2 regions of the Corynebacterium incognitum genome follow, and region 1 is predicted to be linked to the other one. Evidence: predicted binding sites of a transcription regulator. Region 1 holds the regulator's gene; the other holds the start of a gene.
What was found. Region 1 encodes LexA, which represses DNA repair genes until DNA is damaged. Its sites were predicted from a motif close to CGAACANNTGTTCG; they were not measured.

Region 1 (7,347 bases):
CGTCGTGGGCCAACACGCACAGTGTTGCCTCAAGACGAAGCAGTAGCGAATCCTTGAGCGGTGAACCTGGGCCATTGACCTTGGTCGTTTCCCCGGAAGGATCGGTGATGGTGGTGTTGATCCGAATGATGTTGTCCATCGGCACAATTTCGTAAGGAATGCGTGCCTGGTTCATCAAAGCCACAAAGGAATCATCCTGGCGTGCGGGTACAAGCGCGAGTGACGCATTGCCCGCCTTATGGATGGCATGGGTGACATTCACTCCCTTGCCACCTGCGACGCGCTGTACCTCGACGGCGCGATTGACCTCACCCGGCAACAACGGGGAGGGCAGACGCAGTGTGACGTCAACGCTGGGGTTCGGGGTAAAGGTTAAGATCATAGACGTTGCTCACCAAGTCTGTTGTTGGGATTTTTAGCGGGTAAAGTGGTACGAAACCAACGGGCTAGTATGCACCGCGTGCGCCCTACTAGGGTCGGTTTAGTTCACTGAGTTTTAGTCTACGCTGCCGTCGAAGAGATTCTATAAGCGCAGATAACCTCGAGTGTTGTCATATTTGTCACCCAAGTTTTGCAAGGTCAGGACATACAACAATGAGCATTACAGGCACCCAAGAAATCCTCGGAACCGGCGTAGTGGCGGGTTATGCGTTTGCCGACGCCGTGTGGGTACGACCACGCCCTGAACTCCCGCAGGCTGGCGGTGTCATCGCAGAGGAACTCCGTGAGGCGGAGTACGAACGCTTTACTGCCGCGGCCCAGGAGGTCGCGGATCGGCTGAAACGGCGGGCCGCGGGTGCTGAAGGCGATGCCGCTCAGGTGCTGGAGGCGACTGCAAAGATGGCTACAGACCGCGGCTGGCTCAAGCAGGCGAAGAAGAATATCAATTCCGGACACCCTGCGGACTTTGCTGCGGTACGGGCGACGGAAAAGTTTGTCGCCATGTTCGAGGCCGCGGGCGGTCTGATGGCAGAACGCACCACCGACCTCAAGGACGTTCGCGACCGCGTCATTGCTGAGCTCAATGGCACCCCAGAACCCGGCCTGCCACAGGTGGACGGCACCGCGGTGTTGTTGGCGGATGACCTGGCGCCTGCCGATACGGCGACGTTGGACAAGGACCATATCGTGGCCTTGGTCACCGTTTTGGGTGGGCCTACCAGCCATACCGCTATCATCGCCCGCCAGCTAGACATTCCGTGCGTTGTAGCCGCCGGGTTGGAGCTTGAGGAACTGCAGGCAGGCACGCCCCTTTTCGTTGATGGTGCCACGGGGCAGATCGTGGTCGGGGCGGATGAGGCCGCCGCAGAAGCAAAGGTCGCCGAATACCGCGAGACGTCGGCACGCATCGCTCAGTGGCGTGGCCCTGCGCAGACAAAGGATGGGCACCGCGTCCAGTTGCTCGCAAACGTCGCCGATGGCAAGGCCGCGCGTACCGCCGCAGAATCACAGGCTGAGGGCATCGGCCTTTACCGCACAGAAATGTCCTTCCTGTCGGCATCGCAAGAGCCCACAGTGGAGGAGCAGGCCGCGGTATACTCCGAGGTATTTGATGCTTTCCCGGAATCCAAGGTGGTCATTCGCACGCTCGACGCGGGGTCTGACAAGCCGATTAGCTACGCGACCCTGGAGGAAGAAGATAACCCGGCACTCGGCGTGCGCGGACTTCGCATTGCTCGCGACAACGAGGAGCTGCTTGCTCGCCAGCTCGACGCGATCGCGGCCGCTGCACAGAAGCGGGGCGCAGACGCTCAGACATGGGTCATGGCTCCTATGGTGGCTACAGCCCATGAGGCACAGTGGTTCGCGGGCTTGTGTCGCGAGCGCGGACTAACTGCTGGTGCGATGGTGGAAGTGCCCGCCGTGGCGCTGATGGCGGAGAAGATCTTGCCACACCTTGACTTCGTATCTATCGGCACTAATGACCTCACGCAGTACACCATGGCTGCGGACCGGTTGTCCCCGCACCTGGCTTACCTCACTGACCCGTGGCAGCCCGCGGTCCTTCGACTCATCCAGCGGACCTGTGAGGTAGCCCGTGAACACAATGTGCCTGTGGGCGTGTGCGGTGAGGCCGCGGCCGATCCGCAGCTCGCGGCTGTGCTCACCGGACTGGGGGTAAACTCTTTGTCCGCTGCCTCGTCCGCCGTAGCGGCGGCGGGTGCGCAGCTTTCTGAGCTTACACTTGAGCAGTGCCAAGAAGCCGCACGCGTCGCCTGCGACGCTGCTGGCGCCGTGGAAGGCCGAACTGCTGTTCGCGAACTGCTCGCGAACGCTTAATAGCAGCGCGAGAAGCACATCATTTACGGTAAGTGCGGGACAGAATAGGGCCGGGGACCACGTCCCCGGCCTCGTGTCTTTCCCGGGCTAGCGGGGGAGCCGTCGGGCCTCGATGGTGTGAACAGATATTGGATCCGACAAAATCGTGTAGCTGGCCGCTCGGGGATCAGCTACGACGACCTCGATGCCCTTATCGCGCAGCTCCTGCACGAAGGACGTAGGTGCGGTGGAGTCGGTGATGATGACGTCAACATCATCAAGGGACGCGAAATTGACTAGGAAATCATTGCCTAGTTTGGTGGCGTCACATAGCACCACGACTTTGCGGGCGTTGGTCACCATCGTCGTCTTGATAGCTGCCTCTTGGGGATCGGCCGTGGACAGCCCGTTGTCCAAAGTGATGGCGTTGGTACCCAAGAAAGCAACATCTGCCCGCAGTAGTGCCATCGTCCGCAGTGCGATGTCGCCCACAACAGCCTGGGTCAACGCTCGCACGGTACCGCCGAGCAGCTGCACGGTGGTGTCCGGCACGTTGGCCAGGCTCAGGGCGATCGGTAGGGAATTAGAGACCACCGACAAACCAGAGGCCGCGTTGTTGAGCCGGATTAGGCTGGCAAAAGAGTGGACTGTGGAGCCCGCGTCGAGGAAGATGCTGCCGCCAGCCTCCGGAAGGAATGATAGCGCGGCTTCCGCGATGGCGGCCTTGGCCTGCGGTGCGGAGCGGAGGCGGGCGTCCAGGGCTTCCTCGGCTGTGTGGAAATTTTGTGCCGCCACGGCGCCGCCGTGCACGCGGTGCAGCATGCCGGAGTCATCCAACGCAGCGAGGTCGCGACGGATCGTCTCCGGAGTGACGTCGAAGTGCCGGGCCAATTCGGAGACATTGACGCGCCCCTCAACTGCAGTCAACGAAGCAATCTGGCGCCTCCGCTCATCGGCGTACATCAGCAACTCCTTAGGTAATGGGAAACTTCAATATTTATAGTTTCTCAGAAACTTTGCCTGGCGGCACTGGTAACTTCCTTCGGCTACAAAGTTCACACGCGCCGTGTGATGTTCACACGGCGGAAGTGGCCTGCTTCGGCAACATTGTCGCAGCTCACAAGGCGCCCGCTTCCATGAAGTGGGAAGTCGGGCGCCTCACTGGTGGGACGAGTGCTAGCCACACTCGGGGGTGTAGGCCGAAGCTAAAGCTTGCGCATTACCGAAACAACCTTGCCCATGATTTCGGCTTCGTCGCCCTTGATGGGGGCAAAGGCCTCGTTGTGTGGAAGCAGCCATACCCCGGAGGAGTCCTTGTGGAATTCCTTTACGGTAGCTTCGGAGCCCTCCAGCAGGGCGGCCACGAACTCGCCTTCTTCGGCCACCGGTTGGGAGCGCACGATAACCCAGTCGCCGTCAAGGATGCCGGCATCTCGCATCGATTCGCCGACGACCTGCAGCATGAACAGCTCCCCGTCGCCCACAATTTCCGCGGGGAGCGGGTAGTAAGAGTCGACGTTTTCCTCGGCCGTGATGGGGGAGCCCGCGGCAATGCGGCCCACCACCGGAATGAGCGTTGCCGAGCTTGCTTCCTCAGGCATCGCAGCTTCTATTTCTCGCTTGCTCTGCGGTCCGGGCTTGCGGCGTGCGCCCTCGTCTGGATTGAAATCGCGCACATCCACGGCGCGGGGCTTATTGGGATCTCGGCGCAGGAAGCCCTTTTCCTCCAGCTGCTTGAGCTGGTACGCCACTGATGAGGTGGACTGCAGGCCGGCGGCGTCGCCGATCTCGCGGATGCTCGGCGGATAGCCGCGTAACACCACGGCGTCTCGGATGACTTCAAGGATTCGGCGCTGGCGCGCGGACAGTGACTTGACGTCAGGCTTGCCTTCGCGCGGTTGAGTAGGTGGGGTCATTGCATTCTCCAAAGCTTCAGTATTTCAACAATGTTGGTTGCTGGTGTGGCTGGTTGTCGCGTAGGTGAGGTTCGACCAAGCGGATTCGAACACTTAACTACTTTTTAGCATAGTGCGCCTGTTTGTTCGAGTGGGCGCGCGGAAAACTGGACAAATGTTCGAGGGGTTGCTATAAATCGAACGTAGAAACGAAATCGAACATGTGCTCTACAGATTCGAACGATGTGGAATTCTTTGTCTTACACCGACGTTATTATGAGCACACATTCAATGAAAGGACTAACAATGACCATCGCCATCAATCCAGTTCGTAACCGCAACTATGCAGCTTCCAACGCTGCCAACGTAGTGCCAGCTGCAGCAGTCTGGGACTACGAGGAGCCTAGTGTTCCACGCGTGCGGCGTAGCTATCTGGCCGCTTCCATTCGGACGGTCCCGCTGGAACGAGCCACGCCTTTCGAACGGTCGGACGGTGCTGTGAGGGGCCTGCGGCCCACAGATCGGGCGAACGAAGTCGAATCCCGAGGCTCTCGTCGCCAGGACATCGCACTAGGTGCTGTGTTCGGTTTCGCTGTGTTCGTAGGTACGCTCATCGCCGGACAGAGCGTCTCGGATTCACCTGCTCCGCAGTCTCAGGTGAGCCGCGATACTGCCGCCGTAGTTGAGTACTCGTCTTCAGTGCGTTAAACCGTTCGACTAGCCTGGTGGGTCGTTAATGCCCTTCCAGGGCGCGGGCTAGAATAAAGGTCATAATGGACTCCACGAGTTGAGGAAGGCCCTGGATTGTATTGCCCGTTTTGTCACCACCAGCAGTCGCGAGTAATTGACTCCCGCATGGCGGACGGCGGTGCGGCCATTCGGCGCCGACGCGAATGCTCGTCGTGCAAAGGCCGGTTTACCACCGTGGAGAAGGCCGTCTTGTTGGTTGTGAAGCGTAACGGGCTTGCTGAGCCATTTAGCCGGGACAAACTGATCCGAGGCGTACGTCGCGCGTGCCAAGGGCGCGAGGTCAGTGATGACGCGTTGAAGCGTCTTGCCCAAGAGGTCGAGGAGACAGTGCGAAGCCACGGCAGCTCCCAGGTCAATGCGAATGAGATCGGGTTAGCCATTTTGGAGCCGCTGCGCGAGCTCGACGAGGTGGCTTATCTGCGCTTCGCGTCGGTGTACAAGTCCTTCGACAGCGCGGAGGATTTCGAGTCAGAGATTCGTCTCATGCGTCGCCGCGCCCGCGAAGGGGCCTAACGGCCCAGCTTCGCTACGGCCTTGTCGATGCGTCGCAGGGACACCGGGTGTGCTGTGCCCAGCCGTTGTGCGAAGAGGCTGACGCGCAATTCCTCTATCATCCATCTAATGTCTTTGACCTCACGTGACTGCTCCGCCCCGGCGGGCAGTTGGCGCAGGCGGTTGTTGAGGAGCGCGTAGGCTTCGCCCACCATGTCCTGGCGGTCCGCGTCCTTATCCGGGTCGTGGTTCATCTCCTGAAGGCGGATCTCCATCGCCTGCAGATAGCGCGGAAGATGCTTGAGGTGTCGTACACCGTGGACAGTGACAGCGTTCTTAGGCAGCAGGAACTCTAGTTGGCGCTGCATGTCCTCAATGGCTGGCCCTTCCCATGAGGCCAGCTCTTTGTGCAAGTTGGCGTAGGTGACGAGGGCAGGTGCCAAAGTCACCACCGTGTTGCGTACCTGGGTTGGGACTGTGGGCTTGACCTTCGCTTTGAGGAGTTCGAAGTCCTCCGGGCTGCGGGCCGGCCCGCCTGCGCCGACCATCTCATCGCGGATGGCGGCCACCTTGGCATCAGTGACTAACCCGGCAGCCCCGCCGTGCGGATAATGGTCCACCGCGACGCGCTGCTGCAGGGGCAAGCCATTGGTCATCTGTTTTGCGGAGACAGATGTGTCCTTGAGCAGCAAGGTGAGGTTAGCGCTAAACAAAGAGGCGTCAGCGGCCGCCTTGGTCGGGAAGATCCGTTTTGCGATTCCTTGCGGCGTCACTTCGAGGCCGGGATAGGCGGTGATGGCGTGGCCATCCACCTTGGTTGTGACAGTCTCCTCGACGGAGCCAAGCGTGTCCTGCGTCCATTCGGTGGCAGTCGCAGTGGTGGTGGCGCCGCTGGAGCGGCGCACGGCTTTGGACACCGAGGACGAGATCGACCCGGCCTGGCGCGCTCGTAGCTGAGCGATGTCGCGGTCGGCGTCGACGATCTTGCCCTTTTTATTGATAGCCGCGAAATTCATGCGGAGATGGGGAGGCAGTTTTGCCAGATCAAAATCTGAGGCATTGACGCCGCTGCCGCCGAGCGAACGCAGGACGTCAGCAAGCTGCTGCGTGATGGAACCAGAATAGGGAATCAGCTTGGGCAAAGCCGCCTGCGCAAACTGTGGCGCCGGTACCAGGGAACGGCGCAAGTGTTTGGGCAAAGTGCGGATCAGTTCAGTGACCAGTTCTTCGCGCAGACCCGGTACGAGCCAATCCCAGCCTTCCTCATCAAAGCCAGCCAACATCGGCAGTGGGATGAGGACCGTAACACCGTCGTGTGGGTCGCCAGGGGAAAACGCATACTGCAGCTCGTAGCGCATTGAACCGCGAGTCACCGCGTCGGGGAAGGCCTCGCCGGCTTCGGTGGCAGAGGAATCCTCCACCAGGGCGGCGGGGTCGAAGTCGAGGAAGTCTGGTGCGTCGCGGTGTTTTTTCTTCCACCACCGGTCGAAGTTGCGCGAGGTCGTGACGCTGTCAGGCAGTCGCTGGTCGTAGAAGTCAAACAGGGCGTCCTCATCCACGATGACGCCACGGCGCCGGATTTTGTCCTCAATCTCCGCGGCTTCCTCTAGCTTGCGCACGTTGTTGTGGAAGAACTTGTGGTGGGTCGTCCACTCGCCGCCAATCAGGGCGTGGCGGATGAACATGTCACGAGCCAACACGGGATCCACGCGGTGGTAGGGGACCTGGCGGTCTGCCACCACGGTCACCCCGTACAGCGTGGAGCGCTGCGTGGCCATCGCGGCGCCGCGCTTTGTGGACCATACTGGGTCCGAGTAGTTGTGCTTGAGCAGCCCGGCCGCGAGCTTTTCCACCCACGCCGGATCGATCGCGGCAACGTCGCGCGCCCACAGCCGGGAGGTTTCCACGAGCTCCGCGGCCATGACAAATTCCGGCGGCTTCTTCGCCAGCG
Region 2 (7,347 bases), 1.1 Mb from region 1:
AAAGAACAGGCCAAGGAGGCTTAAGACACCCATGACTGACAAGCTCACCATCGGCCTCGTGCTCCCTGACGTGCTGGGCACCTACGGCGACGACGGCAACGCCCTCGTGCTGCGCCAGCGCGCCCGCATGCGGGGTATCGCCGCTGAGGTCAAGCCCATCATGCTCGGCGAGGGCGTCCCCGACGACCTCGACGTCTACACCCTCGGCGGCGGCGAGGACACCGCCCAGATCCTGGCGGCGGATCACCTCATCACGGACGGCGGGCTCACCCGCGCGGCGCTGGCGGGACGCCCGGTGCTGGCCATTTGCGCCGGCCTGCAGGTGCTCGGCGAGTCCTTCCGCGCCTCCGGCCGCGTGGTGGACGGGGTCGGGCTCATCGACGCCACCACCACCCCACTCACCGAGCGCGCCATCGGCGAGGTGGCCACCCAGCCCACCAAGGAGGGCATCACGGCTGAGCTGACGGAGCCGCTGACCGGCTTTGAAAACCACATGGGCGCCACCATCTTGGGTCCCACGGCCCAGCCCCTGGGCACGGTGACCACGGGCACCGGCAACGCCGATACGGCCGCCACCGCCGACCTCGTTGATCCGTCCGACGCCACCAAGCAGCGCAGCGCCGAGGGCGCCGTGCAGGGCAGCGTCATCGCCACCTACATGCACGGCCCCGTGCTGGCCCGCAACCCCCAGCTGGCCGATCTCCTCCTCGCCAAGGCCCTCGGCAAGCGCCTGCAGGACCTGGAACCGTTGGACATCGCGGCCGTCGACAAGCTGCGGCTCGAGCGCCTCAACGCGCGCTAAGAACTTAGACCGCCAGGCGGCCTGACAGGGCGCGCGAGAGCGTCAGCTCGTCCACGAACTCCAGGTCCCCACCCAGCGGCATGCCGGAGGCCAGGCGAGTAATTTTCAGGTCCGGGAAGTCCCGCAGCAGGCGCACCAGGTACGCCGCCGTGGCCTCGCCCTCCGTGTTCGGGTCCGTGGCCAAGATGACTTCGGAGATCTCCGGGGTGTCGTCGTACAGTGGCGCCTCCGGCGTCGAGTCCGCCAACTCGCGGTCCGGCAAGACTCCGCCGATGCGCTGCAACAGCGACGAGATATTCAAATCCTTCGGCCCCACGTTTGCCAGTGGGTCCAGCGCCCCACCCAAAACGTGGTAGCGGCCCGAGTACTCCCCCGTCCGCTCGATAACCTGGATGTCCTTCGGCTCCTCCACCACGCAGATGGTGGTCTTGTCGCGTCCCGAATCCGCGCACACGCGGCACACGCTGCCGCGGGAGATGTTGTAGCAAATCCTGCAGAACGTCACGCCGTCGCGCACCGCGCCCAGCGCTTTCTGCAGGCGGTCCACGTCCTCTGGGTCCATGTGCAGCACGTGGAACGCGATGCGCTGCGCGCTCTTCGGCCCCACGCCGGGCAGCCTCGAGAACTCATCGATGAGATCTTGCAGCGGTCCTTCAAACACGTTTCTACCCCACGATTCCACTTCTCGCGCCGCCCCCATCCATTCCGAGGCGACCATCCCTAGCAGCTTAACGCACCGCCCCCGCACTAACGCACACCTAGCTTACGCGCGCCCGCGTTTCCCCCTGGGCGCCCGAAGCACCTCCACTGCCGCCGTCCACACAGCACACTTCAACCGCCCCCGTATCCGGCGGCACCGCTAACTCGCGCCGCACCTGCCGCGCCTCCGCCAACACCCGTGCCCCGGGCGCCCGTTCTCGCATCACCGTCGTGTTATACATCCGCGGGTTATTGCCGGGCGGTTGCCATCCCACCACCCCGGTGCCCGGGTCCCTCTCGTAATGCCCCAGTCCCCCGGTGCCGTCTCTTTTGTCGTTATTATCTGTGTGGTGGTTACGACATAACAGCGTCAGGTTTTCTATATCCGTCCGCCCGCCGGCAATAAAGGCCTGCACATGGTGCGCATCGCATTCCGCCGCCGGCACCTCGCAGCCCGGGCAGGAGCACACCAGCTCCATCGCCGCCAAGACCATACGCTGTTCGAACGTCGCCGTCCGCTTCCGCTGCGCGAAAGCCAGCGGCAGCTTCTTTGCATCGTTCATCACCAGTGCGTAGTCCGTGCCGCGCCAGCCCGCGATGAGCACCTCCAGCGAGTTGAGCTCGTGGCCCGTGTTAGTCAGGAACCTCGAGTTTTCGTCCAGCTCCGCAAAGTCCCGAGCCGTGCCAGTGATCACCAGGCTCGCCCGCCCAGTGCGCACGCGCTCCGGCCGGTCCACGTACTCCTGCGCCAGCGCCACCAGCTGGTCCGCTCGACGCTGGGGCAGGCTCCGCCTGTCCTCCGCCGGATCGGCGTCCGTGTTCACGCCCGCGTTGCGCCCTGGCGCCAGCGCCGCCGACAATACCGCGGCGCCACCGGCAGACAAGTAGCCACCGAACTTCACGCCACCATCCGAGTCCGGGCGCGACATCCAGAACTCCCGCTTCTTATACGCCGCGAGGTGGTCCCGCTTACCCGCCGGCGTTCGCCCATTCTTGTTGGCCGCCCGCACCGCCTGCCGGACCCATTGCCGCAGGTCCTCCGGGGTACGCTTCTTCGCCTCAGCCAGCGCCGTCGCCCCCAGCGCAGCCCGGCCGGGGTTGGAGTGCTCATTCAGGCGCTTGAGCTCCTGCTCCACAACGCGCTGCTTTTCCAGAGCCACCTGCGCCGCCAGCTGCCGCGCCTCGGCCTGTTTACGGCACTCCTCCTCTTGGCGGCGCTGTTCCTTGCGCTGCGCCTCCAGAACTGCCGCTTCTGGGTCTTCCTGGCCCAGGAAGTCCGCCACCTTGATCTCCCGCGGGGCAATCGCTCCATACAACGTCTCCGCACTCCGCAGGCGTTGGCTAGCCTCCTGCCCGGAGATACCCAGCACGCGCATCAGATAGTCACGCGGAGAGGTTGTCCCCCTGCGTCGGCCGGCCTCCTGTTCCCCGGCCAGCCAGGCAAAGCGCGCGTCAATGGCCGCCTTGAGGGCCATCGCTTCCTCCAGGTGCAGCGCAATAGGTTCCAGCTCCGCAATCGTCGCAGATTCATCGCGGAAGGCACGTTCGAGAGCAACGAGCGCAGCCGTCACGCGCGCCGCGTGTTCATGCAGGGACATTGCCCCTCCTTCCCGATGGAACCTCAGACACCCGCCCCGGCGTCTAAACCTGTATCAACCTTCACTCACCAACATAATCAAACACGCGTACGAACTCAACACTGTGCAACACATTTAACCCAAAATTAACCAAACATGCGTTCTCCTCCCACAATGGCAAAAGAAAAGGCCAGGCCCACACGGCCTGGCCTCACATCACTACATTCCCGGCATACCCTGCATGCCCTGGGACAGCGGGCCCAGCTTCTGCTGCGCCAGGTCACCAGCCTTCTGATGGCCGTCCTGGAACGCACCCAGAACCAGGTCCTGCAGCGTCTCCACATCCTCCGGATCCACAACCTGCGGGTCAATCTCAATCGACTTCACTTCTGCGCCGCCGGTCATGGTGACCTTCACCAGGCCGTTGCCCGCGGTACCCTCCACGGTGGTGGCCAGGATTTCGTCCTGCGCCTTCTGCAGGTCTGCCTGCATCTGCGCGGCCTGGGCAAGAAGTTCGTTCATATCTGGCTGAGACATGGGTGTCCTTTCGTCGGTATCTTATCCCCCTAAAGTGTACCGACCATCACCTACAGCCGCCGCGCGCCCAGCTCCTGGGTCAGCAGCTCCATCGCCACTTCCATAGAGTTTCGGCGGTCGCGCTCACCAGGCTCCTGCGCCGCGTCCGCCATCATCTCCTCTTCCTCATTCCAGTTCGCAGTGCTTTCCGACGCCCTTGCGACCGGCGTCCCCTCAACCACCGGCGCCGCAACTGGCGCCGCCGCAGGTTCGTCCACCGGCACGTCCGGCATATCCGGCTCGTCGGGTTCCGGTGGCAACGGGACCCCGTCCGAGAATGAGTGCGTCGCTTGCTCCGCCTGGCGCTGGCGTGCCAGTGCCATCGCGCGCTCTGCTGCAGCCCGGGCCCCACCACTCGCAGAGGCACTGGCAGGGCGTTCCGGCACCACGGGAGCAGGCGCAGTCTCCGGCGCGCGCTCCTCCGTCCCCGCTATCTTTCGCGGGGCGCCCCAGCCATCGTCAGTACCTGGACTCTCAGGCTCCTGTTCGTCATCCGCCGTCTCCCGCGGTGCCGCCTGCGGCGCGGCCGGCGCGGCCTGCGGAGCCTGCTGCCCTGGGTTCCACGTCTGCGGAGCCTTCTTGGGGCTAAAGCCCATGGCCTGCGGGTCGGTGCCCACGGTGACCTGGACGGGCAGGGACGTCGAGAAGCGCTCCTCGAGCACCTTCCGAATGGTGTCATTGTGCCCGGGCGCGTTGAGCCGCTCCGCGAGCGCGCCCGTGTTGTGCCCGAGGTACAGCGTGCCATCCTTGATGCCCAGCACTCGCGCCTCGGCGAGCATAATCGCCGCTACCTTGTTCTTCGCACCAATGTCCGCGCGCACCTGCGCCCAGTCCTTGCGCAGGGTTTCCACCAGGTCGCCCGCGCTTTCCGACGCCCCCTGCGGCTCCGACGTGCGCTCTGGCTCACTCTCCAGCTGGCGCTCTGTCTCACGCTCCGGCTCGCGCTCCGGGGCAGGCTGACGCTGCGGCTCCGGCTCGGCCTTAGCTTCCGGCTTCGCCTGCGCCCGCCGGCGCTCCTGCATCTCCGCGATCTTCGCAGCCGCCGCCGCGGCCCCGGACACGCCACCTTGTGGCGCCTGCTGCGTGGCTTGCGTCTGGCCCGGCGCGCCCGGCACCGCCGCCGCGTTCGTCGCACCCACTGGCCCTGGCGCAGGCGGCGCGGAGACCAACAGCCGCGCGCACAGCACCTCCAGGAGCAGGCGCGGGGACGTCGCGCCGCGCAGGTTCGGGATCTCCGCGGACACCACGGACGCATACTGCGTCAGCTGCGGGCCGCTGAACTGCTGCGCCTGCGCCGCGAGCACTTCCGCGCGGTTCGTCGGGGCGTCCACCAGGCCGTCCGAGAACGCGCTCGGCACCGCCTGCAGCACCATGAGGTCGCGCATCCGGTCGAGCAGGTCCGCCGCGAAGCGCTTGGGCTCATGCCCCGCTTCAATCACCCGATCCACAATGCGGAACAGCTCAGGCTTGTCACCCGCGGCGAGCGCGGCGACGGTGTCGTCGAGAAGCGTCAGGTCCGTCACGCCCAGCAAGGGCCGCGCCAGCTCGTAGGTCAGCCCCTGTTCGCCCGCGCCGGCGAGCATCTGGTCCAAGATGGACAACGTGTCACGCGGCGATCCGCCGCCAGCCTGGATGACCAGCGGGTACACCGAGTCTTCCACCTGCACGCCCTCCGCGGCCACGGTGCGTTCCAGCAACCCCTTCATCGCGGGAGGAGTGAGCAGGCGGAACGGGTAGTGGTGGGTGCGCGAGCGGATGGTGCCGATGATTTTGTCCGGCTCCGTCGTCGCGAAGATGAAGATGAGGTGCTCCGGCGGCTCCTCCACGATCTTGAGCAGCGCGTTGGCGCCGGAGGAGGAGATCATGTGCGCCTCGTCGATGATGAAGACGCGGTAGCGGGATTCCGCTGGGGCGTAGTAGGCGCGGTCGCGCAGCTCGCGCATGTCATCCACGCCGTTGTGCGAAGCCGCGTCCAGCTCCGTGACGTCCAGGTTGCCCGGGCCGCCCGGCGCCAGGGACACGCACGAGGGACACTTCCCACACGGCGTCGAGGTGGGACCTTCCACGCAGTTGAGCGAGCGCGCCATGATGCGCGCCGAGGAGGTCTTGCCGCAGCCTCGCGGACCGGAAAACAGGTAGGCATGGTTAATGCGCCCGGCGTCCAGAGCAGCGGACAAAGGCGTGGTCACCTGCTCCTGGCCGACGAGTTCAGCAAACGATGCGGGACGGTACTTCCGGTATAGAGCCACGGTTAAATACTAGCCGTCCTTCCGGGACCATTCCAGGAGGTCGATCTCCTGCTCGGCCATCGCGTCCTGCATCGCCGAGATCCCCTCGTCGAGGGCGTAGGCGTACTCGGTGTCGGTGAGCAACAACAGCTGCAGGACCAGGGTCTGGCGCCGCTTCTCGACGACCTGTGGAACCTCACCGCCCCACAGATACGGCGAAATCAGCAGGCCGTGGCGCACGGTCACCTGGCCCTCCAGCTCCGTGCCGTCGATGAGGTCCGGCAGGAAGACGCCCGGCTGCGCCGGGATGATCCCTTGCGCCACATGGAGTTTGTCGGCGGCGGCCTTGACCGCGGCGGCCACCTCGGCCTCTCCGGTGCGCGCTACGGCCAGCAGCTCGCAGCGCACGTTGAGCCCGGAGTCGTTGGCAGTGAGCCCGGTGTCGACGTCGCCGAAGTTGGCAGTCACGGCCAGGGACTGCCCGGCAGCCACCCCGGCCGCACCGAGGTCCGCGGTGCCCAGCTTCCACTCGGCCACCGTGCGAAACTCCAGCGGCGCGGGGACCACCTGGTCCAGCCAATAAGCAGTCTCTTTGAAATCCATACCGTCCTCAGTGGTGAAAGGCCTTGCGCTACTTAAGCAGCGTTGAGTTTCTCGATGGCCGCGTACAGCACGCAGGTGGCCACGCCCTCCATCGCTACCTCCAGGTCGCTCACGGGCGGCAAAGAGGGCGCCAGGCGGATGTTGCGGTCGTTCGGGTCGTCGCCAAGCGGGAAGGAGGAACCGGCCTTGGTGAGCACGATGCCTGCGTCCTTAGCCAGCTGCCATACCCGGGACGCGGTGCCGTCCACCACGTCCAAGGAGATGAAGTAGCCGCCCTGGGGCTTGGTCCACCGCGCCACGTCGAACTCGGAGAGGCGCTCGTTGAGAATCCGGAGAACCACCTCGAAGCGCGGCGCCAGGATGGAAGCGTGGCGCCGCATGATGGCCTTGAGCCCCTGCGCGGAACCGAAGTACTCCTTGTGCGCGAGCTGGTTGATCTTGTTTGGGCCGATGCCGCGCACGCCGGCGATCTGCAGGTACCACTCCAGGTTGGCCAGCGAGGACGCGAAGAACGCCACGCCCGAGCCGGCGTGGGTGATCTTGGAGGTCGAGGACAGCACCCAGAAGCGGTTCGGGTTTCCCGCGGCCTCGGACATCGTCAAGACGTTGTAGTTCTCCGGGAACTCGTCGGTGAGTGTGTGCACCGCGTAGGCGTTGTCCCACATGATGCGGAAGTCCGGGGCGGCGGTCTCCATCTCGGCCAGCGCGCGCACAACTTCCTCACTGAAGGTCACGCCCGTCGGGTTGGAGAAGACCGGCACGGCCCACATGCCGAGCACCTCCGGGTCCTTGACCAGTTCCTGGATGGCGGCGACATCGGGGCCGTCGTCAAGCATGGGGACCGGGATCATCTCGAAGCCGA

Region 2: H0194_RS06490 (HNH endonuclease signature motif containing protein) is a predicted target of LexA. The motif match lies at 3,230-3,243, and genes of this name have one in related genera.

Annotation. Positions count from the first base shown of each region.
Region 1 covers NZ_CP059404.1:248,519-255,865, reverse strand. Annotated here, with positions in the region: gene H0194_RS01225 (1-phosphofructokinase family hexose kinase) at 1-382, opposite strand, end outside; gene ptsP (phosphoenolpyruvate--protein phosphotransferase) at 595-2,280, shown strand; gene H0194_RS01215 (DeoR/GlpR family DNA-binding transcription regulator) at 2,368-3,222, opposite strand; gene lexA (transcriptional repressor LexA) at 3,465-4,175, opposite strand; gene nrdR (transcriptional regulator NrdR) at 4,959-5,417, shown strand; gene hrpA (ATP-dependent RNA helicase HrpA) at 5,414-7,347, opposite strand, start outside.
Region 2 covers NZ_CP059404.1:1,396,417-1,403,763, reverse strand. Annotated here, with positions in the region: gene H0194_RS06505 (Mur ligase family protein) at 1-24, shown strand, start outside; gene H0194_RS06500 (type 1 glutamine amidotransferase) at 32-802, shown strand; gene H0194_RS06495 (recombination mediator RecR) at 807-1,463, opposite strand; gene H0194_RS06490 (HNH endonuclease signature motif containing protein) at 1,561-3,099, opposite strand; gene H0194_RS06485 (YbaB/EbfC family nucleoid-associated protein) at 3,298-3,615, opposite strand; gene H0194_RS06480 (DNA polymerase III subunit gamma and tau) at 3,666-5,903, opposite strand; gene H0194_RS06475 (suppressor of fused domain protein) at 5,913-6,485, opposite strand; gene H0194_RS06470 (aspartate aminotransferase type Ic) at 6,518-7,347, opposite strand, start outside.